DNA from 4 places in the Thauera sp. SDU_THAU2 genome. Region 4 is predicted to be linked to each of the others. Evidence: riboswitches for the same ligand, from Rfam matches in the RefSeq annotation. Region 4 holds a riboswitch; each other region holds the start of a gene.

Region 1 (5,390 bases), 2.2 Mb from region 4:
CGGCCAGCGTGCCGCCGATGAAGAACATGCCCTGCTGCGAGAAGGTCCGCACCCCCAGCACCAGGCCCACCATCCAGCCCGCCAGCGCCAGGTTCTGGCTCATGTGCAGGGCCAGGAAGGGCACGATGGCATAGAAGCCGATGTTGAAGACCAGTTGGGTGGAAAGCAGCAGACGGCGCGACGGCAGGTCGCTGTCGGCAACGGTGCCGGGAAGGGCTTGATTCATGTGGAATGCACGGAAGAGCGATTGCGCGGGCTTATAGCACACCCCGAGCACGCCCAGCGTGCAAAATGCAGGCCTGACATCCTGACGAGCCCCAGCACCTTCGCCGTGACCAGCTTCATCGACTTCACCGATCCCCGCGACAGCAGCGCGCCGCGCCTGCGCCATGCCTTCGGCCAACCTCGCGCGATACTGGCCGCGCACAGCCTGGACGAGGTGCGCCCACTGCTCGATGCGGTCGAGACTGCTGCCCGCGCCGGTGCGTGGGCGCTGGGTTATCTGCGCTACGAGGCCGCACCCGCGTTCGACGTGGCGCTGAGCGCGCATGCAGCGGACGGGCCGCTGGCCTGGTTCGCCATCCACGACGTCCCGCTGCCCAGGAACGGCGAACCGGAGGGCCGTGCAGCAGTGGTCGATTGGCACACCCTGCCCGAGCGCACCGCCTTCGATGCCGCCCATGCCCACATCCAGCAGGCGATCGCCGACGGCGTGCTCTACCAGGTCAATCACACGGCACAGTTGCGCGGACGGCTGGCGGGCGACAGCCGTGCCTTGTTCGCCGCGCTACGGCGGGCGCAGCCGGGCGGGTATGCGGCACACATCGACTGCGGCCACAGCGATGAGGATCGCGTGCAGGTGCTGTCCGTCTCGCCCGAGCTGTTCTTCGACTGGCGCGGAGACGAGATCCTCACGCGGCCGATGAAAGGCACGGCCCCGCGCGGTACCACGCCCGACGAAGACGCCGCGCTGGCCGCGCGGCTGCGCGCCAGCCCCAAGGAACGCGCCGAGAACGTCATGATCGTGGATCTGCTGCGCAACGACCTCTCGCGCATCGCCGAGCCGCACAGCGTGCGCGTGCCCGCGCTGTTCCACACCGAGGCCCTGCCCACCGTGTGGCAGATGACTTCCGACGTGGTGGCGCGCACCCGGACCGGCACGCGGCTCGCCGACGTGTTCGCCGCGCTGTTTCCCTGCGGCTCGGTCACCGGTGCGCCCAAGGTTGAGGCAATGCGCATGATCCGCGCCCTCGAAGGCGGGCCGCGAGGCGTCTACTGCGGCGCCGTCGGCGTGGTTCGTCCCCACGTTTCGCCCGACGGCCGGCGCGGCATCGCCGCCACCTTCAACGTGCCGATCCGCAGCATCGAAATGAAAGGCAGCGCTGCCCGCTGCGGCATCGGCAGCGGCATCGTCTGGGGCGCCAGCGCCGGCGACGAATGGGCGGAATGGGCCGCCAAGCGTGCCTTCGTCGAACGCGCCAGCGCACCCTTCGACTTGCTGGAAACCCTGGGCCTGCATGACGGCGAGTTGCGCCATCGCAGCGAGCATGTCGCCCGCATGCGGGCCGCCGCCGCGCACTTCGGCTACCCCTGGGATGAATCGCGCATCGACGCCTGCCTCGACGAGCTCGTACGCACGCGCGGCCAGGACGCCTGGCGCGTGCGCCTGCTGCTGAATGCGCAGGGCGCACTCCGCACCGAAGCCGCCGCTCTCGCACCCACGCCGGAACCGGTACTGCTGGCGCTGGCCGCCCACCCCTTCCTCCAGGCACACAGCGAATTCAGCCGCCACAAGACCACCCGCCGCGCGCACTACGCCGCCTTCGCGCCCGCAGCGGGCTCGGGCGTGTTCGACACCGTGCTCTACAACGAGGCCGGCGAGATCACCGAATCCACTTTCGGCAACCTCGCCATGCTGATCCACGGCCGCTGGGTCACGCCTCCCCTCGCCTGCGGCCTGCTGCCCGGCGTCGGCCGCGCCATCGCGCTGCGTCAAGGCCGCGTGACTGAAGCCGTGGTGCGCGTGCAGGATCTGCCGCGCGTGCAGGGCTGGGCCTTCATCAACAGCCTGCGCGGCTGGCTGGAGGCACGGCTGGCGCCATCCAACTGACGGCTGGCCAGCTCAGAAGTCGATACCCGCCTGCGCCTTCACGCCCGCCTTGAAGGCGTGCTTGCGGTCGGCGATCTCGCTGACCGTGTCGGCCAGCTCGGCCAATTCCGGCTTGGCCGCGCGGCCGGTGACGATGACGGTCTGGCGCGGCGGGCGGGCGCGGATCGCGGCGAGCACCTGCTCGGTGTCGAGGTAGTTGTACTTGAGCATGTAGGTCAGCTCGTCGAGCAGCACCAGGTCGAGCGCGGGGTCGGCCAGCATGCGGCTGGCCTGCGCCCAGGCTTCGTCGGCGGCGCGCTTGTCGGCGTCCCAGTTCTGCGTGTTCCAGGTGAAGCCGGTGGCCATGGCGTGGTACTGGACCGCGCTGTCCAGCCCCTGCTTCTGCAGGAAGATGACTTCGCCGGTGGCGTGCGTGCCCTTGATGAACTGCACCACGCCGGCGCGCTGGCCGTGGCCGAGTGCGCGATACAGGGTGCCGAAGGCCGAAGTGGTCTTGCCCTTGCCGTTGCCGGTGATCAGGATGACGATGCCGCGCTCCTCCTGCGCCCGTTCGATGGCGGCATCGACGACTTCCTTCTTGCGCTGCATGCGCGCGTTGTGGCTCTGCTTCTTGTCCTCTTCCATCGGTCCGGCCTCCATCTCGTCTCTGTCGGAACCGGAGGGGGAAGAATGACGACGGTGAATGCGCAGCAAAGCCGCTCGAAAGCAGCCGGAGCAAGGCGCAGGCAAGGCCCGCGCGACCGATCGGCAGTCCGCCCGCACCCCGGGGCATTCACCTGTCTCGTCGAACGGGTCGGTCTTCTGGCTCGCCTTCATCCGGTTGCCGCCGCCTTCCCGAAGCAGCACGCTCCAGTGGCCGAAATGGCGGCACCGTCCGGCTCACAGCAGCGGGGACTGCGCCGGAATGGCGGAAAAAAATGGGCAGGCACGCCCCCCGCTTCACCGGACTTCCTGTTTCGCTCCGCGCGCGAATGCCCGCGAAAGCTCCCGATCGATGCGGGCCGCACTATACGCCCGCAGCGGTCCCGCGGGCAATGCGCACCCCGCGCAATGCCCGCCGGCAGTTCAGTTGCCGAGCAAGCTCTCGGCCGGCACGCCGATGCGCACGTTGCCCCAGTGGCGGCCAGCGGCCATGATCGGCATGGCGATGTCGCACAGGATCTCGCCGGTGTCACGGCGGTAGGTTTGCAGCAGCAAGGGTTCGGTATTGCGCGCGGCGCGCAGCTCGGACGGGCTTTCGAACTTGCGGCAGGTACGGTTGCCCACCAGATCCTGTTCGTAGTTGCCGGTCAGCGGCCGGGAGAATTTGGCGTTGTGCGCCGGCAGGTAGCTGTCTGCATTGACCGCAACGGCGAATACGCCGCCGCGGATCGAGGCCAGGCTGTCGTCGAGCAAGGCCTGGCAGCGGCGGACGAACTCCTCGCCCCATGCCACACGGTACTTCGGCGGATTGGTGCCGGGAATGGGCTGGTAGCGCCGCTCGAAGATGTCGATGCGGCCGGCGGCCATCTGTTCGAGCTGTCCCTGCACCTCGTCGCGGAAGCGGCGCGTCTGTTCGACGATCTGGTCGAAGGCGCCGCGCCCGGTCTTGAAGCGCGACACCAGTTCCTGCACGCCTTCGGTCGCCTTGGCGAGCTGTTCCGTGCCCCGCTCGCTCTCATCCATCTGTCCGGCGACGGAGTGCGACAAGGCGTTGATGGCACTGACCTTCTCATGCACGCTGACATTGGTGTCCGCCAGCGAACCCATCGCCGTGGCGATCTGCTCGAGCTGCCTTCCGGTCGCCTCGAACTCGCCCACCATGTGGCCGAACTGGGTTGCCGACCGGTCGACGACTTCGCGCGTCTGCAGCACGTCGGCATTGATCACCTCGTTCTCGCTGCGCGTCTCCGACACCAGTTCGAGCATGCCGTTGATGTTGCCGACAATCTCGGCGGTCGCGTTGTTGACCCGCTCGGCCAGCTTGCGCACCTCGTCGGCCACCACGGCGAAGCCGCGCCCGGCCTCGCCCGCCCGCGCGGCCTCGATTGCCGCATTGAGCGCCAGCAGATTGGTCTGGTCGGCAATCTCGCGGATCAGCACGGCAATCTGCTTCACGCTCTCGGAGCGCTGCGACAAGTCGTCCACCGTGCGATTGAATTCGGTCACCTTGTTGCTGACCGAATTGATCTTGCCGGCGATGTCCTGCATCTCGCGCAGCGAACCGCGTGCGATGCGCAGGTTGTCGGCGGTGGACTCGGCAATCTGCCGCGCGCTCTGCGACACCTGCTCGATGGCGGCAGTGGATGCGCTGCTGGCATCGAACACCGCCGTGGTCATCTGCCCCTGCTCCCGCGCGTGCCTGGCCGCGGCCTCGACGCGCAGCTTGACCTGCACCGCCTCGCGCGCGATGCCAACGCTGGTGGTGCGCACTTCGCCGATGATGTGGCGCATCTTTTCGGCAAAGCGGTTGTAGCTGCAGGCCAGCTCGCGGAACTCGTCGTGGGTGATGAGCGGCAGGTCGCGCGAGAAGTCGCCTTCGCCGCGGCCGATCTCCTCGAAGATGCCGATCATGCCGCGGATCGGGCGCACGATCAGGTGGCGCAGGTAGGCGATCTGGCCGAGGATGCAGGCCAGCGCCACGGCGCTGATGACGATCATCACCCATTGCCCGGCCTCGAGCGCACCGAGGATGCGCGCCGCGAACTCCGGCGCGATGCTGCCGTCGGCCAGCGCGCGGCCGATCTCCGAGGTCTGCCAGGCCTGCACGGCCAGATAGCCCAGATTGAAAAAGAACAACAGCAGGAAGCTGCACAGCTTCTTGGTCAGCGTGTTCCAGAAGGTCTTCTCGACAGTCTCGTACAGCTGTCTCAACGTGCTCATTTGGTGTGGTTCCCGAGCTAGAAATTCGTGTTCATCAACTATCTCCGAGCCCCTCTATCGGTTCTGCGCACCTGCACTTGAGAACAGATTTCGATGCAGCGCGCAGTATTTTTTGACGGAATATTCCCCACAATGGGGATAGAAACAAGGACATAAATCTCATTTTTGGCAAATAAACGGCCACCGACCTGCGAGCGCCGCGTCACTGCCTGCCCTCCCGGCCGCCCTCCCGCCGTTCCCATCCGTGCCGGCCGCGGCCTCGCAATTGCCCTGCCTGCGCCGGCCTGCGACAATCACGCCTTTGTCGCCGGCGCCTTGCCGGTGCCCACGCATCCTCATCTCCCGAACCGAAAACATGTCCGACCAGACGAACACCCCGCCGCAGGACGAGAATCACCTGATCGCCGAGCGCCGCGAC
Region 2 (5,390 bases), 1.5 Mb from region 4:
GTCCGCTGCCCGTCGAGAAACCCCAGCCTGCTGCCGTCGTTGCACCTGCCGAGGCCGTCGTGGCGGCACCGGTTGCCGAGCCGGCGGCAGCCGATGCTGCGGCAGCCGACGCTGCGGCGGACGAAGTCGCGGCACCTGCGGAGAAGGTGAGACGCACCCGCACGCGCAAGGCGAAGCCCGTGGCCGAAGCTTCGGCAGCCGAAGCTGCGCCGGCCGCTGCCGCACCGGCCGCTGCCGCACCGGCCGTTGCCGAGGCATCGCAGGCAGCCGAAACTTCCGCTGTGGCCGAAGTTGCTGCTGCGTCCGTGCCGAAGCCTGTTGCTGCACCGAGGCGGCGTTCGCGCGCCAGCGCCTCCGCTACCCCGAAAGCAGTGGCGTCTCCTGCAGCCGAGGCGGAGGCCCGCCCGGCACCGGCCAAGGCCGCCCGCGCCGGGACCCGCGTGCTCGACGATATCCGGCAGAAGGTGGTCGACCAGGAGGCTGCGGCGGTCAAGCTGGCTGCCGAAGAGGCAGCGGCCATCAAGGCGCGCAAGACTGCCGCCGGCAAGGATGGCAAGGCGGAGAAGAAGAAGGAGAAGGCCGGCAAGAAGGACAAGGACGCTGCGGACAAGGGCAAGAAAGCCAAGGCAGTGAAGGCGAAGGCCAAGGCCGGCAAGGCCAAATCGGCCGAGAAGGCAGAGAAGAAGGCGAAGAAGGCCGGCAAGAAGGAGAAGGCGGAAAAGGCCGGGAAAGCGAAACCGGCCAAGCCGGCGAAGCTTGCCAAAGCGGCCAAGGCCGCGCCTGCAGCCGCTGCCGAGCCGGTAGAATCGCGCGCCTCGAAACCGGCCGCGCGTTCTGGCGGCAAGACCTCCGCGAAGGAAAAACGCCGTGCCTAAGACGACCGCAAACACGAACGCCAGCGCCGCCAGCCGGCTGATCTACGGTTTCCATGCCGTGTCGGCCAAGCTGCGGCATGCGCCGGACTCGGTGCTGGAAGTCCATCTATCGGCCGACCGCAAGGACGCACGGGTGAAGAAGTTCGTCGCCCAGGCCGAGGCTGCCGGCGTCCGCATGCTGTATTGCGAAGGCGACAAGCTCGATGCCATGGTCGGCACCCGCCGGCACCAGGGCGTAGTGGCGAAGGTCGATGCGACGCGGCGCGACATCAAGCTCGCCGACGTGCTCGACAGCCTGGAAGAGAACGCGCTGATCCTGGTGCTGGACGGCGTGCAGGATCCGCACAACCTCGGCGCCTGCCTGCGCGTCGCCGACGCGGCCGGTGCGCATGCGGTGGTCGCGCCCAAGGACCGCGCGGTCGGCCTCAACGCCACCGCGGTCAAGGTCGCCAGCGGTGCGGCCGACACCGTGCCCTACATCACCGTCACCAACCTGGCGCGCGCGCTGCGCGAGATGCAGGAGGCCGGCGTATGGGTGGTCGGTGCCGCCGGCGAGGCGGAGAAGTCGCTGTACGACATCGACCAGAAAGCGCCGGTGGCCTGGGTGCTGGGCGCCGAAGGCGACGGCCTGCGCCGGCTGACGCGCGAGACTTGCGACGAGCTGGCGCGGATTCCGATGCTCGGCAGCGTCGAGAGCCTGAACGTGTCGGTGGCGAGCGGCATCTGCCTGTTCGAGGCGCGCCGCCAGCGCGGATGAGCGGTGGCGGCCGTGGGGAGCCTGCGCTGCGGGAAGGTGGAACGGGCTGCGCGGAGCCGAGGGCGAAACTCATCACCCCCGGCGTGTGCCGCCGTCGATGGGTTTCGCCGCCTTCCACATCCGGCTCGCCGAGCGGTGGCAGCGTACCTTGCCAGCCGCAGCGCGATTCAATACGCTTCACGTCTTTCGAGCTTCGGGGTGCCCGCGCCTGCGCGGGAGAATCGGGAAAGCGGTGCAAATCCGCTGCGTGCCCAGCGCCGTGAAGGGGACCGTCCGGGCAAGGTTTGCCCAGCCACTGGCCTGCAAATGCCGGGAAGGCGCCCGGACGGGATGATCCTCAGCCGGAAGACCGGCCCCGGAAGCGTTCAACAGCCGTCTGGTCGGCGCGCTGTCCACTGCTTCACGACAAGGGGACGACTCCGTGAGCAGCCATGCGCAAACCATCCAGACCGATCCATCCTTCAGCGCTGCCGAGCGCGCCGCCGTCTACCGCGCGATCCATACCCGGCGCGACGTGCGCGGGCAGTTCCTGCCCGATCCCATTGCCGACGAGGTGCTGGCGCGCGTGCTGACCGCCGCCCATCACGCGCCTTCGGTCGGCTTCATGCAGCCCTGGGACTTCGTCATCGTGCGTTCGCGTCAGGTGCGCGAGCGGATCCATCGCGATTTCCTCGCCGCCCATGCCGAAGCCGAGCAGATGTTCGAGACCGGCAAGCGGGGCACGTACCGCAAGCTGAAGCTGGAAGGCATCCTTGAAGCGCCGCTCAACCTGTGCATCACCTGCGATCGCAGCCGCAACGGCCCGGTGGTGCTCGGCCGCACCCACATGCCGGAGATGGACATCTACAGCGCGGTCTGCGCGGTGCAGAACCTGTGGCTGGCGGCGCGTGCCGAAGGGCTGGGGGTGGGCTGGGTCAGCATCCTGCACCCGCAGGCGCTGCGCGAGACGCTCGGCATCCCGGACGGAATCGTGCCGATCGCCTATCTCTGCATCGGCCATGTCAGCCATTTCCATCAGCGCCCGGAGCTGGAGTCGGCCGGCTGGCTCAAGCGCATGCCGCTGACCGAGCTGCTGCATTTCGATCGTTGGCAGGGCGAGGCGGACGAAGCGGGCGAGCGTTTCGCCGACGCCGTCTCGCGCGTCATGCCGGCATAACCGGGCCACCATTCCGCTTTTTCGGCCTTCGCGCAGCCGCCGCTCGGTGTGGCGCGCACAGGCTTGCACGGCAATTGCTTGTTGCTGTGGCCACGGTCATTCCGGCCGAGGCCATGGCAACGAGGATTCCGGAGAGAGGATGAAGACGGCGCTCGCATTTCTGCTCGCAGCGCGCCGCTGCGAAATCGACGATCTCGAACGGCTCGCGCTCAGTTGCGAACTGGTGCAGGCGGTCAGTGAACTCGTCCACCAGCTCCAGCGGGAACGCGGCGCTTCCAACGTCTTTCTCGGCTCGGAAGGCGCCCGCTTCGGCCCCCAGCGCGAAGCGCAACTGCTTGCCAGCCGGGCCGCGGAGGCCGAGGTCCGGAGCTGGCTCAAGCGCCCGGAACTGGGCGGCGAGAAGTCGGGCGGCGCGGTGCATGGCGGCTCGCGCCTGCTGACGCGCATCGCGCTTGCGCTGCATGCGCTGGATGCCTTGCCCGGGCTGCGCGGCGACATTGCCGCCCGGCGCTGCCGGCCCGATGTGTCGACCGCGCGCTACAGCGAGATCATCGCGGCCTTGCTCGCGCTGGTGTTCGAGGCTGCCGACGTGGCGGTCGATCCCGGGGTTTCGCGGCTGCTGGTCGCGCTGTTCAACCTGATGCAGGGCAAGGAGTTCGCCGGCCAGGAGCGCGCGCTGGGCGCGGCGCTGTTCGCCGCGGGCCATCCGGCGCCCGAGCGCGTGCAGTCCATCCTGCACCTGATCGATGCGCAGGCGCAGTGCTTCCGGCGCTTCGAAGGTTTCTGCGGCGACGAGGTGCTGCGCCAGTGGCGGGCGCTGCAGTCCGTCATGCCGCTGGCCGAACTCGAACGCCTGCGCCGGATACTGCTGGCGTCGACGCTGGGTTCGGCGCTCGATCCCGCGCTGGCCGAGGCCTGGTTCGACTGCTGCTCGCAGCGCCTCGACCAGATGCACGAAGCCGAGGTGGCGCTCGCCCGCGGCCTGGGCGAATCCTGCGCGCGGCGGATCGCCTCGGCGCGGACCGAGGCGCAGGACCAGGCGGCCTTGCTCGAAGCCTTGTCCGCGGCGCCGGAGATCCGGGCGCCGCTCGACATGCTGATCGGTGCCGAGATGGCCGGGGAGGGGGCGCCGGCAGAGCCTGCCCAGGGCGATGAGCCTTTCGGTCCGCAACTGCGGCGTTCGATCGTCGATCTGCTCCATGCCCAGTCGCAGCGCCTGCAGGCGATGAGCGACGAACTCGACGCGGCGCGCGCGGCGCTGGACGAGCGCAAGCTGATCGAGCGCGCGAAAGGCCTACTGATGGCCTGCCGCGGCCTTTCCGAGGACGAGGCCTACCGCCTGCTGCGCCAGACCGCGATGAGCCAGGGGAGGCGCCTGGCCGAAGTCGCCGCGGCGACGCTGGCGCTGGCCCCGGTGCTGGGCAGGCACTAGGCGGGGCGGCGCACCAGGGATGTGCAGGCAACTGCCGATGCTGCACTGCAGCAGTGCATCCGGCCTCGCCGCGTCGTCATGCAGCCGGCTGGCAAACCGATGAAATGCAAGGGAAACGAGTCGATCCTGCAAACTGGCACGCTTGCTGCATAGGCTAGGGCAAGGCTGGGCCAACGGCGGTCCGGCATTCGATCTCCCGACTCGAACACAGGACAACGGCGTCCATTCCCCTTCGCGCTGCGCGAAGTGAGGGATGGGCGCCTTTTCGTTTTTGCCATGCTTTCCAAGGAGCACATCATGAAGACGCTCAAGACCGAAACCACGGTGCTGTCGCGCCGCGGCTTCATCAAGGCGGGGGCCGCGGCCGGCACGGCCGCGCTGCTGCCGGGCCTGTTTCCCGGCGGCGCCTGGGCCGCCGGCTCCGATGCGCCGGAAAAGAAGGAGATCAAGGTCGGCTTCATCCCGCTGACCGACTGTGCCTCGGTGGTGATGGCGGCGGTGAGGAAGTTCGACGAGAAGTACGGCATCAGGATCGTGCCGAGCAAGGAAGCGAACTGGGCCTCGGTGCGCGACAAGCTGCTGTCGGGCGAGCTGGACGCCGCGCACGTGCTGTACGGCCTCGTTTATGGCGTGCATATGGGCGTCGGCGGGCCGAAGCGGGACATGGCGGTGCTGATGACGCTGAACAACAACGGCCAGGCCATCACGCTCGCGTCCCAGTTGAAGGAGAAGGGCGTGGTCGATGGCGCCTCGCTGAAGAAGCTGGTGGCGACGAGCGAACCCGGCAGCTACACCTTCGCCCAGACCTTCCCGACCGGCACCCATGCGATGTGGCTGTACTACTGGCTGGCGGCGCACGACATCCATCCGTTCAAGGACGTCAAGAGCATCGTCGTGCCGCCGCCGCAGATGGTGGCCAACGCCCGCGTCGGCAACATGCACGGCTACTGCGTCGGCGAGCCCTGGAACCAGCGCGCGGTCATCGACGGCATCGGCTTCACCGCCGTCACCACCCAGGACATCTGGACCGACCACCCGGAGAAGGTGCTCGGCACGAGCGCCGCCTGGGTGGACAAGCATCCCAACGCGGCGCGGGCGCTGACCGCCGCGGTGCTCGACGCTTCGCGCTGGATCGACGCCTCGGAGGCCAACCGCAAGGAGACGGCCAAG
Region 3 (5,390 bases), 1.2 Mb from region 4:
TACTTCAGATCGGACGCCATCACCGGGTCCCACAGGCCGAGCGCCTTCAGCTCGCGCACCAGGTGGGCATTGACCACGGTGAATTCGCCCGACAGGTTGGATTTGACGTACAGGTTCTGGTAGTCCGGCTCGATCGAGGCCGACACGCCGACGATGTTGGAGATGGTGGCGGTCGGCGCGATGGCGACGCAGTTGGAGTTGCGCATGCCGTAGCGGGCGATGCGTTCGCGCAGCGGGCCCCAGTCGAGCGAGGACGAGCGATCCACTTCGAGCAGCGCGCCGCCTTCGCCGGCGCGGCCGCGCGCTTCGGCGAGCAGGGCGAGGCTGTCCTGCGGCAGGATGCCGCGATCCCACAGGCTGCCGCGGAAGCTGGAGTAGCGGCCGCGTTCCTCGGCCAGCTCGGTCGAGGCCCAGTAGGCGGCATGGCAGACCTGCTCCATCGAGCGGTCGGCGAATTCGACCGCGGCGTCGGAGGCATAGGCCAGCCCCATCACGTGCAGCGCGTCGGCGAAACCCATGATGCCCATGCCCACCGGGCGGTGGCGCATATTGGCGGCGCGGGCCTTGGGCGTGGCGTAGTAGTTGAGGTCGACGACGTTGTCGAGCAGGCGCATCGCGGTGCGCACGGTGCGCTGCAGCTTGTCGCTGTCGAGTTGCCATTCACCTTCGGCGTTGCGCGCCAGGTGGGCCGGCAGGTTGACCGAGCCGAGGTTGCACACCGCGGTCTCGTCGTCCGAGGTGTTCAGCGTGATCTCGGTGCACAGGTTGGAGCTGTGCACCACGCCGACGTGCTGCTGCGGCGAGCGCAGGTTGCAGGCGTCCTTGAAGGTGATCCAGGGATGGCCGGTCTCGAACAGCATCGTCAGCATCTTGCGCCACAGTTGCACCGCCGGCAGCTTCTTGCTCAGGCGGATCTCGCCGGAGGCGGCGCGCGCTTCGGCGGCGACGTAGGCGGCCTCGAATGCCTGGCCGTACAGGTCGTGCAGCTCGGGCACGTCGGCAGGCGAGAACAGCGTCCATTCGGCGTTGTCGAGCACGCGCTTCATGAACAGGTCCGGAATCCAGTTGGCGGTGTTCATGTCGTGGGTGCGGCGGCGCTCGTCGCCGGTGTTCTTGCGCAGTTCGAGGAATTCCTCGATGTCGAGGTGCCAGGTTTCCAGGTAGGCGCACACCGCGCCCTTGCGCTTGCCGCCCTGGTTGACCGCCACCGCGGTGTCGTTGACCACCTTCAGGAAGGGGATCACGCCCTGGCTCTGGCCGTTGGTGCCCTTGATGCGGCTGCCCAGCGCGCGCACCGGCGTCCAGTCGTTGCCCAGGCCGCCGGCGAACTTCTGCAGCATGGCGTTTTCCTTGATCGACTGGTAGATGCCTTCCAGGCTGTCGGCGACCGTGGTCAGGTAGCACGACGACAGCTGTGAATGGCGGGTGCCGCTGTTGAACAGCGTCGGTGTGCTGCTCATGAAGTCGAAGGAGGACAGCAGCAGGTAGAACTCGATCGCGCGCGCCTCGCGGTCGATCTCGTTCAGCGCCAGGCCCATCGCCACGCGCATGAAGAAGGTCTGCGGCAGTTCGATGCGGCGGCCTTCCACGTGCAGGAAGTAGCGGTCGTACAGCGTCTGCAGGCCGAGGTAGTCGAATTGCAGGTCGCGCTCGGGCTTCAGTGCCGCCGCCAGCCGGCTCAGGTCGAAGTCGGCCAGCCGCGGGTCGAGCAGCTCGGCATCGATGCCGAGCTGGATTGCTTGCGGGAAATAACCGACGTAGCCGCCTGAAGGGGCGGCCATGTCGGCCTGCGAGGCTTCGTGGCCCAGCACCTCGACGCGCACCGCCGACAGCAGCAGACGCGCGGCGACGTGGGTGTAGTCGGGCTCGCGCTCGATCAGCGTGCGCGCGGCCAGCACCAGCGACTGGCGCACGGCGGCGACCGGCACGCCGTCGTAGAGGTTGTGCAGCGCATGTTCGAGCACGGTGTCGGCGGACACGTCGGCCAAGCCTTCGCAAGCTTCGCGGCAGGTCGCCAGCAGCGCGGCGCGGTCGAGCGGACGGCGCTGCTCGCCATCGACGACGTGCAGCACCGGTGCGTCGCCCGCGGTGTCCAGACCGGCGGCCTTCTGCGCGGCGCGTTCGGCGGCGCGGCGCTCGCGGTAGAGCACGTAGGCGCGGGCGACGTCGTGTTCGCCCGAGCGCATCAGCGCCAGTTCGACCTGGTCCTGGATGTCCTCGATGTGCAGCATGCCGCCGTCGGGCAGGCGGCGGGTCAGCGCGCCGACCACGGCTTCGGTCAGGCGGGCGACCAGATCGCGCACGCGCGAGGAGTCCGCGCCCTGGCGGCCCTCGACGGCGAGGAAGGCCTTGCTCATGGCGACGGCGATCTTGCTCGGGTCGAAGGCGACCACCGCGCCGTTGCGGCGGATGACTTCGAAAGCGGCCAGTTGCGGGTCGATGCGATGGAGGGAGTCGGGAAGTCGGTCCACGGGATGTCCTGTCTGAAAAGGAGTGAGAGGAGTGTTCAGGCGCAGGCTGGTTCGGCGTGCGTGCGGGTTTCGGTTCCGGCGGAAAGCGGCAGGGTCAGTGGTGCAGTGAGCTTGCCGCCAAGGCGGCGAAAGCCATGGAGGATGGCCATGTGGTGCACCGCGGGGCTGATGCTGTGGCAGACGACGCAGGCGGCGCCGGACGACTTCGCCAGCTCGATGACGTGGCCGAACAGCCTGTGGCCCAGGCCGCGGCCGCGATGCGCGAGGGTGACGCTGAGGCCGAAGTCGGTTTCGCCGTCGCGGATGCCGACATGGGCGAGGGCGATGATTTCGCCGCTGGCTGCACACAGGCCGTGCAGATGGTCGCGGGCGAAGTCCAGGCGGGCGACGTAGCCGGCGATGCCTTCGTCGCGGATGCCGTAGCCGAAGCGCAGCATGCGGTCGTCGGCGTTCAGCATGAGCAGATGGGCGAGGATGCGCGGCGCGTCGGCCGGAACGAAGCGGGGCAGCGTCTCCATGGCGATGTCCTCGTGGAGACGGCCGCTGCGGACTGTTTCGGCAAGGGATTCAGGTCCGGCGATGTCTGGCATGGCGGCGATCCGGTGCGGGCGGGGCGGATCGCCGGCCGGCGGAGGCGAGCGCCAGCCGTGCGGCAGCGCCGCACGGTGTTGTCGGTCCGTCAGGAAAGCGAGCAAGCGAAATGGTCTGAGCCATGCCTCTTGTCAGGGACACCCCGCCCCAAACTGTTGAAGTGGATGCGCATGGCAGGTCTTCTGGCTCTCGGGTCCTCGTCTTGCGCCAGCCTTCCCGGAATCCATCCAGTGGCATGGGGGGCGCAGGACTCGCCGATTACAGCTGCGGGGGCAGCTCCGGAATTCGCGCGCAGGGGCGCGGCACCGGATTCCCTTTTTCATACCCGCCGACGTCGGCAGGCAACCATGGGCGGGTAGGATTATCTGCCTTCGCCGCCTCGGCGGCAAGGTGGATGCGGACAAGCCGGGCGGGCTTGAATAAATCAGTATTTACTAATATATTCGCGCCCTGAATGCCCGTCCGGTTGTACGCCGGCGGGTGCTTTCCTCGACCCGTTCATCCGAGCTGTTTTCGACGCCATGACCATCGACTGGGCAAACTTCACTCCGGGCACGGCGCTCGCCGGTGGCGCGCTGCTCGGCTTCGCGGCAGTGCTGCTGCTGGTGTTCAACGGCCGCATCGCCGGCATCAGCGGCATTGCGGGCGGCTTGCTGCAAGCTGGCGCGCGCGGCGACAGGGCCTGGCGGCTGGCCTTCGTGCTGGGCCTGGTTGCCGCGCCGGTGCTGTACCGGGTGTTTGCCGCGCTGCCCGAGATCAGCATCGAGGCCGACTGGCTGGTGCTGGTGGTCGCAGGGCTGCTGGTCGGCTTCGGTTCGCGCTACGGCTCGGGCTGCACCAGCGGCCACGGCGTATGCGGCCTGTCGCGGCTGTCGCCGCGTTCGCTGGCGGCGACGCTGACTTTCATGGCGGCCGGCTTTGCCGCGGTGTACGTCGTCCGCCACCTGCTGGCCTGAGAGGGGGTGATGAAAACGATCGTCGCTTTCCTCGTCGGCCTGCTGTTCGGCATCGGCCTGATCGTCGCCGGCATGAGCAACCCGGCCAAGGTGCTGGGTTTCCTCGATCTGGCCGGGGCCTGGGATCCGTCGCTGGCGCTGGTGATGGGCGCTGCGGTGGCGGTGGGCATGGCGGGTTTCGCCGTGGCGCGCAGGCGCAAGGTTTCGCTGCTCGGTGAACCGATGCGGATTCCCGCCGGCCGCGCCATCGACCGTCCGCTGGTGGTCGGCAGTGCGCTGTTCGGCATCGGCTGGGGGCTGGCCGGCATCTGCCCGGGGCCGGCGCTGACGCTGCTGGGCATGGGCGCGCCCAAGGGCGTGGTCTTCGTGCTGGCGATGTTCGCCGGCATGGCGCTGTTCTCGCTGCTTCAGCGCCGGAACTGATCGGTGCCCGCCCGGTGGCGGGCAATGGGTGCCAAGGCGGGCTTCAGGGCGCCAGCCGCTGCCGCTGCCAGCTGCCGTCGTCCTGCAGGCGGTAGGCGATGCGGTCGTGCAGGCGCGATGCGCGGCCCTGCCAGAATTCCCAGTAGTCGGGCACCAAGCGGTAGCCGCCCCAGTGCGGCGGGCGGGGCGGATTGAGGCCGAACTTGAGCCCGTAGTCGGCTGCGCGTGCCACGATCACGCCGCGCCCGTCGATGACCTCGCTCTGCGGCGAGGCCCAGGCGCCGATCCGGCTGCCGAGTGGCCGGCTGGCGAAATAGCGGTCGGATTCCTCGTCCGAAACCTTTTCCACCCGGCCTTCGATGCGCACCACGCGCTCCATCTCCACCCAGTGGAACTGCAGCGCGGCAAAGGGGTGGGCCTCCAGCTCGCGGCCCTTGCGGCTGCGGTAGTTGGTGTACCAGACGATGCCGCGCGCGTCGTAGTCCTTGATCAGCACGATGCGCGTCGACGGGCGGCCGTTTTCGCCCACGGTGGCGACGGTCATCGCGTTGGGTTCGGGTACGCCGCGGGCGAGGGCTTCCGACAGCCAGCTCTCGAATTGCCGCAGGGGTTCGCTGGCCGATTCGTGCTCGTCCAACGCGCCCTGCTCGTAATTCTTGCGCAGGTCCGACAGGGGGATTTGACTGCTCATGCCCGATCTCCGAGCTCGTGAATGAAGCCGGGCCGGCCATGGGGGCCGCCGGAAGGGCGGGATTGTACGCCGGAGCGGGCGTGCCGCCGCCCGAATGCTGGATAATCGCCCCTCTTCAGACCAGACAGGCGCCATCCGGCCGCGCAGGCCGGATGGCATCCACCGCGCATGACTCCTGCCATCGCCGCCTCTTCGCCCGCAGCCGCCGGCCGCGCGCGCCGCCAGTGGCTGCGCTTCGTATTGCCGCTGCTCGCGCTG
Region 4 (5,390 bases):
GCGCCGCAGCCGGCGGCGACGATGACGCCGGTCAGCAGCAGCCGCGTCTGCGTCCAGCTGCCGTCGCCGTGCGCCAGGCCGAACACCAGCAGCATCGCCGTCAGCGCACCGGCGAAGGCCAGCGCATCGACCCACAGCGAAGCCGCCCCGAGCAGGATCGCCACCAGCGCGCCGACCGCCGCGCCGCCGGAAATGCCCAGGATGTAGGGGTCGGCCAGCGGATTGCGCAGCAGCACCTGCATCACCGCGCCGGCCATAGCGAGCAGGCCGCCGCAGACGAAGGTGGCGACCGCGCGCGGCAGGCGCAGCTCGCGCACGATGCCGGCGGCCATGCCATCGCCGCCGGCCAGCGCGACCAGCACTTCGCCCGGCCCGATCGGCATCTCGCCCGCCATCAACGCCCATGCGAAGGCCAGCACGCCGGCCGCCAGCAGCGCAGCAATCACCGACACGGCATGGGTGCGCGGCTTCATCCGGATCGGCAGCCGGAGGCGCCGTCAGCGCGGCGCATAACGCAGCCCGACGAACACGCTGGCACCCGGCGTGCGATAGCCCCGCGCCAGTTCGTAGTCCGCATCGAGCAGGTTGTTCGCCCGCGCCTCGACCCGCCATTGCGGCGACAGGCGGTAATGCAGATAGGCATCGAGCAGGCCGTAGCCGTGCAGATCCACGGTGTTGGCCGCATCGTCGTGGCGGCGGCCGGCGCCGTTCCATTCCACGCCCCAGTCCAGCGGCCCGGCGGCATGGGCCAGCCGCAGAAAACCGGACTGCCGTGCCCGCCGCGGCAGCCGCCGGCCGTTCTGCTCGTCCTTCGCATCCAGCCAGTCCAGGCCCGCGCTGACGGTGAATGCGCCCAGCGACAGCATGTAGCCGAGCTCCGCGCCCTTGAGCCGCGCCTCGGCGACGTTGACCTGCTGTCCCCGCAACGCATACACCGGGTTGCCGGCGATCAGGTCCTTGACCCGGTTGTCGAAGTAGTTCAGTTCGACGCTGTGCGCCCCCCGGGTCCAGCGGATGCCGAGTTCGCGGTTCAGCGCCCGCTCCGGCTTCAGATCGGGATTGCCGTGGTAGCTGGTCGGCGACGACGCCATCGGCCAGTAGAGCTGGTTGAAGGTCGGCGCGTTGAAGGCGGTGGCGATGCTGCCGCGCAGGCGCAGCGAAGGTGTCAGGTCGTAGCCGTAGGCGAGCAGGCCGGTGGTCTTGCCGCCGAACTGGGAGTTGTCGTCGTGGCGGGCGTTGAGCTGCAGGTGGTGGGCGTCGATCTGCGCCGACCAGCCGAGCAGCAGCGAATTCACCCGGCGGCTGTCCTTGTTGTACACGGTGGTGCTGTCGAGCCGGGTTTCGACGTATTCATAGGCCAGCAGCAGCCTGCCCAGCGCCAGATCGACGTCGTGCTGCCACATCAACTGATCCTGCTCGGTATCGTGCCGGCTCGGCGCCGCGGCGCTCGCCCGGTTCAGCGACTCGTCGATGCTGCGGCCCAGGCGCAGGGTGCTGGTCCAGCCGGCACGCAGCTCGTTGCGCAGATGCAGGCTCAGCGTACCGGCGGTCTTGTCCATCCAGGAGTCGAAATAACTCGCCGCCGAGGCATCGTAACGGCTGCGGCTGTCCGAGTACGTGAAACCCAGGCCGATCTCGTCCCTGTCGCGGAAGCCCAGCGTGACCGAGCCGCCGGCATGGGTGTTGCGGAAGCCGTCGTCGTCCGCCCAGTAGGACGTCCGCGGCGGCGTGCCCGCCCAGAAGGCCGGGTCGCGCTTCGAGTTGAAGCCGTCGGTGTGCTCGGCGCCCACGTTCAGGCTGTAGCGCAGCCGCCCGACCCCGCCCGACAGCGCGGCCGATGCCTTGCGGGTGTGTTCGGAGCCGTAGCCGACGAAGAGCTCCGGCCTGAAGCCCGCCTCGCCCTTGCGGGTGAACACCTGGATCACGCCGCCGATGGCCTCCGAGCCGTACAGCGCGCTGGCCGGCCCGCGCAGCACTTCGATGCGCTCGATCAGGCCGAGCGGAATGTTCTCCAGCGTCGGCGCCCCCGAACTGGCCGAGCCGACCCGCAGGCCGTCGATCAGCAGCAGCGTGTGCCGCGCCTCGGCGCCCCGGACGTAGACGTTCGCATTCGCCCCCGCGCCGCCGTTGGCCGTGCCCCGGATGCCGGGCAGCGCCCGCAACACCTCGATCAGCGAGGAATGCCCGGCGCGCTCGATGTCCTCGCGTTCGATCACCTCCACCGCGGCCAGGCTGTCCTCGATGCGCTGCTGCTGGCGGGAGGCGGTGACGACGACGGCTTCGAGCGCGCCGCCGCCCGGCGCGGGCGCTGCCAGCAGCGGAAAAGGCAGCACCAGTGCGGCGGCAAGCATGGAGAAACGGACGGCGGGCATGGGGAACGACGGCTCAGCGCGGCGCATAGCGCAGTGTGACGAAAGCGTTGGCACCGGCGGTGGCGAAGTTGCGGGCAAGCTGGTAGTCCTTGTCGAAGACGTTGTTCGCCCGCAGCTCGAGCCGCAGTTCGGGCGTCAGTTGGTGATGGACCCAGGCATTGACGATGCCGTAGCCGCCCAGCCGCGTGCCGGCGTCCTCGCGCTCGCTCTGCCCGCGCCATTCGGCCCCCCAGCTCCACTTGCCGACCGTGCGGTCGATGCCGAGCGAGCCCGCGCGGCGCGCGCGGCGCACCAGGCGCGCATCCGTATCCTCGTCCTTGGCATCGAGCAGGTCGATCGTCGCCCGCACGCGGTAGTCGGCCACGGTCGCGCTCACGCCCCATTCCAGCCCTTCCAGCCTGGCGCGGCCGACGTTGTCCGGGGTGCTGCCCCACTGGATCAGGTTCTTCACCCGGTTGTTGTAGTAGGTGGCCGTCATCTGCAGCCCGCCCTGCTCCCAGACCAGGCCGATTTCGCGGTTCAGCGATTCCTCGGGCTTCAGGTCCGGGTTGCCTCCGAAGCAGCCGAAAGGCGGGAAGCAGGCGAGCGGGAAGTACAGGTCGTTGAAGGTCGGCGCCTTGAAGGCCGTGCCGATGCTGCCGCGCAGCCGCCATTCGGGCAGGAACTGGTAGCCGTAGGCGAGCAGCCCGGTGGTCTTGCCGCCGAACTGCGAATCGTCGTCGTGGCGTGCGTTGATCTGCAGATGATGCTTGTCGAACTGCCCGCCCCAGCCCAGCAGCGCCGAATTCACCCGGCGCGTGTCGCGTTCGTAGGTGCCGGTGGTGTCGATGCTCTGCTCCAGATGCTCGACCGCCGCGAGCAGCAGGCCGCCGCCCAGCGAGACGTCGTTCTGCCACGCGAACTGGGTCTGCTCGGTGTCGAAGCGGTCCGTCGGCGCCGTGCTCCATTTGCTGTGCGAACGGTCCTTGCTGTAGCCCAGGCGCAGCGTGCTCACCCAGCCGTCGGCGAGCTTGTTGCGCATGTGGATGCCGGCGGTATCCAGCCCCTTGCTCACGCGGGCATCGTATTCGGTGTCGGAATCGAACCAGTTGCGCCCTTCGGAATGGAACAGCGTCAGCCCGATCTCGTCATCGTCCCTGAATCCCAGCGCGGCGGAAGCGCTCAGGTAGTCGTTGTGGAAGCCGTCGCGATCGCGATCGGCCGCGGTGGCAGGATTCTTTCGTGCATTGAAGCCGTCGGTGCGCTCGCGCCCCGCCGACAGGTTGTAGCGCAGGCGATCCTGGCCGCCGGCCACCGTCGCGCCGAGGGCGTAGCTGTGCTCGGTACCGGCGCCCACGCGCAGGCTGGGATGGAAGCCCGCCGTGCCCTTGCGCGTGAAGATCTGGATCACGCCGCCGATGGCGTCCGAGCCGTACAGCGCACTCGCCGGCCCGCGCAGGATCTCGATGCGCTCGATCAGTTCGGGCGGAATCGTCTCCAGCGCAGGCTGGCCGGAGGTCGCCGAGCCGACCCGCATGCCATCGACGAGCACCAGCGTATGCCCGGAATTGGCGCCGCGGATGAAGATGCCGGTATTGGCGCCGGGGCCGCCGTTGCTGCTCACCTGGATGCCGGGCTGTGCCGCCAGCAGGTCGGTCAGCGTGCTGTGGCCGCCGCGTTCGATCTGCTCGCGCGTGATCACATCGACGCTGGACAAGCTCTCGTCGGCGCGCTGCTGCTGGCGGGTGGCGGTGACGACGACCTCCCCCAACGCGTCCTGCGCGAGCGCGGACGGTAGATACATCGGAAAAGCGCTGGCAACGGCGATCGCCGTGGTACAGAAGCGGATCTTCATCGTTTGGATCTCCCTGCGCCAAGGCGCCGCGTCCCCGCGCGCCATGGCGATACGCAACAGGACGGTCCAGGGAGGGAAAAGGAAACGAACGGCGCCACGGAACACGCCATGCCATCGCCGCCACCCCGCGACACATCCGCCTTTCGCGTTCCGGCCGGTCTCCGGGCTCGTGTGTGTACCAGCCTGCCGGCCGGACGGATGGACCGCCTTCCCAGGTCATGAACCCAGTGGCTGCGTGGTCCACCTTGCGCACACCTACCGTTGCGGGGGCAGCACAGGCATTGCGGCCTCATGGCGAGATGGGCCGCGCACCTGTTTCCCGTTCAACCCCGGGCGTGAATCGCCCGCGGGCACCGATGACGCGCCGCCCCTTCCGGGGCAGTGGGGGCGGATGATACCGTACCGGCCAGTATCGTGCACTGCACCAGCACAAGGCCCCAGCGGCGAAAAAGGCAATCAGCACCATGACATACGAACTGATCCTGGGTGGCGCCCGTTCCGGCAAGAGCCGCGAAGCCGAAAGCCGCGCCGCCGCATCCGGCCTGGCCGTCACCGTGATCGCCACCGCCGAGGCACTCGACGACGAAATGGCGGCCCGCATCCGCCGCCACCAGGCCGACCGGCCGGCAGGCTGGCGCACCGTCGAAGCGCCCGTGGCGCTGGCCGCCGCACTGCGCCGCGAAGCCACACCCGAGCGCTGCCTGCTGGTGGACTGCCTGACGCTGTGGCTGGCCAACCTGCTGATCGACGCCGACAGCCTGCCACCCGGCGCCGATGCCGAAGCCCTGCCGCTGTTCCGCGCCGAACGCGACGCCCTGCTCGCCACCCTGCCGACGCTGCCCGGCCGCATCATCCTGGTCGCCAACGAAGTCGGCCTCGGCCTGGTGCCGGAAACCCCGCTCGGCCGCCTGTTCCGCGACGAAGCCGGACGGCTGAACCAGGCCGTCGCCGCGCTGTGCCCACGCGTGGTGTTCGTCGCCGCCGGCCTGCCGCTGGTGCTGAAGGGCGGCTAAACTGGAAGCCGACGGACGACACGGGAGACTGCCATGGGCCTGCCTGCGGAAAAGCATGCGATGACGCTGGATGAATTCCTCGCCTGGGAAGCGGACCAGCCTGAACGCTGGGAATTTTTCCACGGCGAAGCCTTCATGATGGCCGGCGGGTCGGACGTGCACAACGTCATC

The links. Region 4 has a riboswitch for cobalamin ahead of AAFL97_RS23160 (TonB-dependent receptor domain-containing protein). Riboswitches for the same ligand answer to the same signal wherever they lie in the genome.
Region 1: it holds a riboswitch for cobalamin, as region 4 does, so the genes downstream of both, cobO (cob(I)yrinic acid a,c-diamide adenosyltransferase) here and AAFL97_RS23160 (TonB-dependent receptor domain-containing protein) in region 4, are expected to answer to the same signal.
Region 2: it holds a riboswitch for cobalamin, as region 4 does, so the genes downstream of both, bluB (5,6-dimethylbenzimidazole synthase) here and AAFL97_RS23160 (TonB-dependent receptor domain-containing protein) in region 4, are expected to answer to the same signal.
Region 3: it holds a riboswitch for cobalamin, as region 4 does, so the genes downstream of both, AAFL97_RS17695 (GNAT family N-acetyltransferase) here and AAFL97_RS23160 (TonB-dependent receptor domain-containing protein) in region 4, are expected to answer to the same signal.

The regions. Positions count from the first base shown of each region.
Region 1 covers NZ_JBBWUN010000003.1:2,373,354-2,378,743, forward strand. Annotated here, with positions in the region: gene AAFL97_RS12525 (MFS transporter) at 1-226, opposite strand, end outside; gene AAFL97_RS12530 (chorismate-binding protein) at 332-2,110, shown strand; gene cobO (cob(I)yrinic acid a,c-diamide adenosyltransferase) at 2,123-2,734, opposite strand; cobalamin riboswitch at 2,885-3,116, opposite strand; gene AAFL97_RS12540 (methyl-accepting chemotaxis protein) at 3,176-4,972, opposite strand; gene lysS (lysine--tRNA ligase) at 5,328-5,390, shown strand, end outside.
Region 2 covers NZ_JBBWUN010000003.1:3,084,086-3,089,475, reverse strand. Annotated here, with positions in the region: gene rnr (ribonuclease R) at 1-875, shown strand, start outside; gene rlmB (23S rRNA (guanosine(2251)-2'-O)-methyltransferase RlmB) at 868-1,632, shown strand; cobalamin riboswitch at 1,815-2,002, shown strand; gene bluB (5,6-dimethylbenzimidazole synthase) at 2,054-2,788, shown strand; gene AAFL97_RS16085 (nitrate- and nitrite sensing domain-containing protein) at 2,928-4,220, shown strand; gene AAFL97_RS16080 (CmpA/NrtA family ABC transporter substrate-binding protein) at 4,518-5,390, shown strand, end outside.
Region 3 covers NZ_JBBWUN010000003.1:3,403,006-3,408,395, reverse strand. Annotated here, with positions in the region: gene AAFL97_RS17700 (ribonucleoside-diphosphate reductase subunit alpha) at 1-2,471, opposite strand, end outside; gene AAFL97_RS17695 (GNAT family N-acetyltransferase) at 2,507-3,061, opposite strand; cobalamin riboswitch at 3,218-3,427, opposite strand; gene AAFL97_RS17690 (YeeE/YedE family protein) at 3,584-4,018, shown strand; gene AAFL97_RS17685 (DUF6691 family protein) at 4,028-4,441, shown strand; gene pdxH (pyridoxamine 5'-phosphate oxidase) at 4,485-5,132, opposite strand; partial or broken gene AAFL97_RS17675 (PAS domain S-box protein) at 5,301-5,390, shown strand, end outside.
Region 4 covers NZ_JBBWUN010000003.1:4,582,453-4,587,842, reverse strand. Annotated here, with positions in the region: gene AAFL97_RS23170 (FecCD family ABC transporter permease) at 1-473, opposite strand, end outside; gene AAFL97_RS23165 (TonB-dependent receptor domain-containing protein) at 498-2,372, opposite strand; gene AAFL97_RS23160 (TonB-dependent receptor domain-containing protein) at 2,386-4,206, opposite strand; cobalamin riboswitch at 4,357-4,563, opposite strand; gene cobU (bifunctional adenosylcobinamide kinase/adenosylcobinamide-phosphate guanylyltransferase) at 4,671-5,219, shown strand; gene AAFL97_RS23150 (Uma2 family endonuclease) at 5,253-5,390, shown strand, end outside.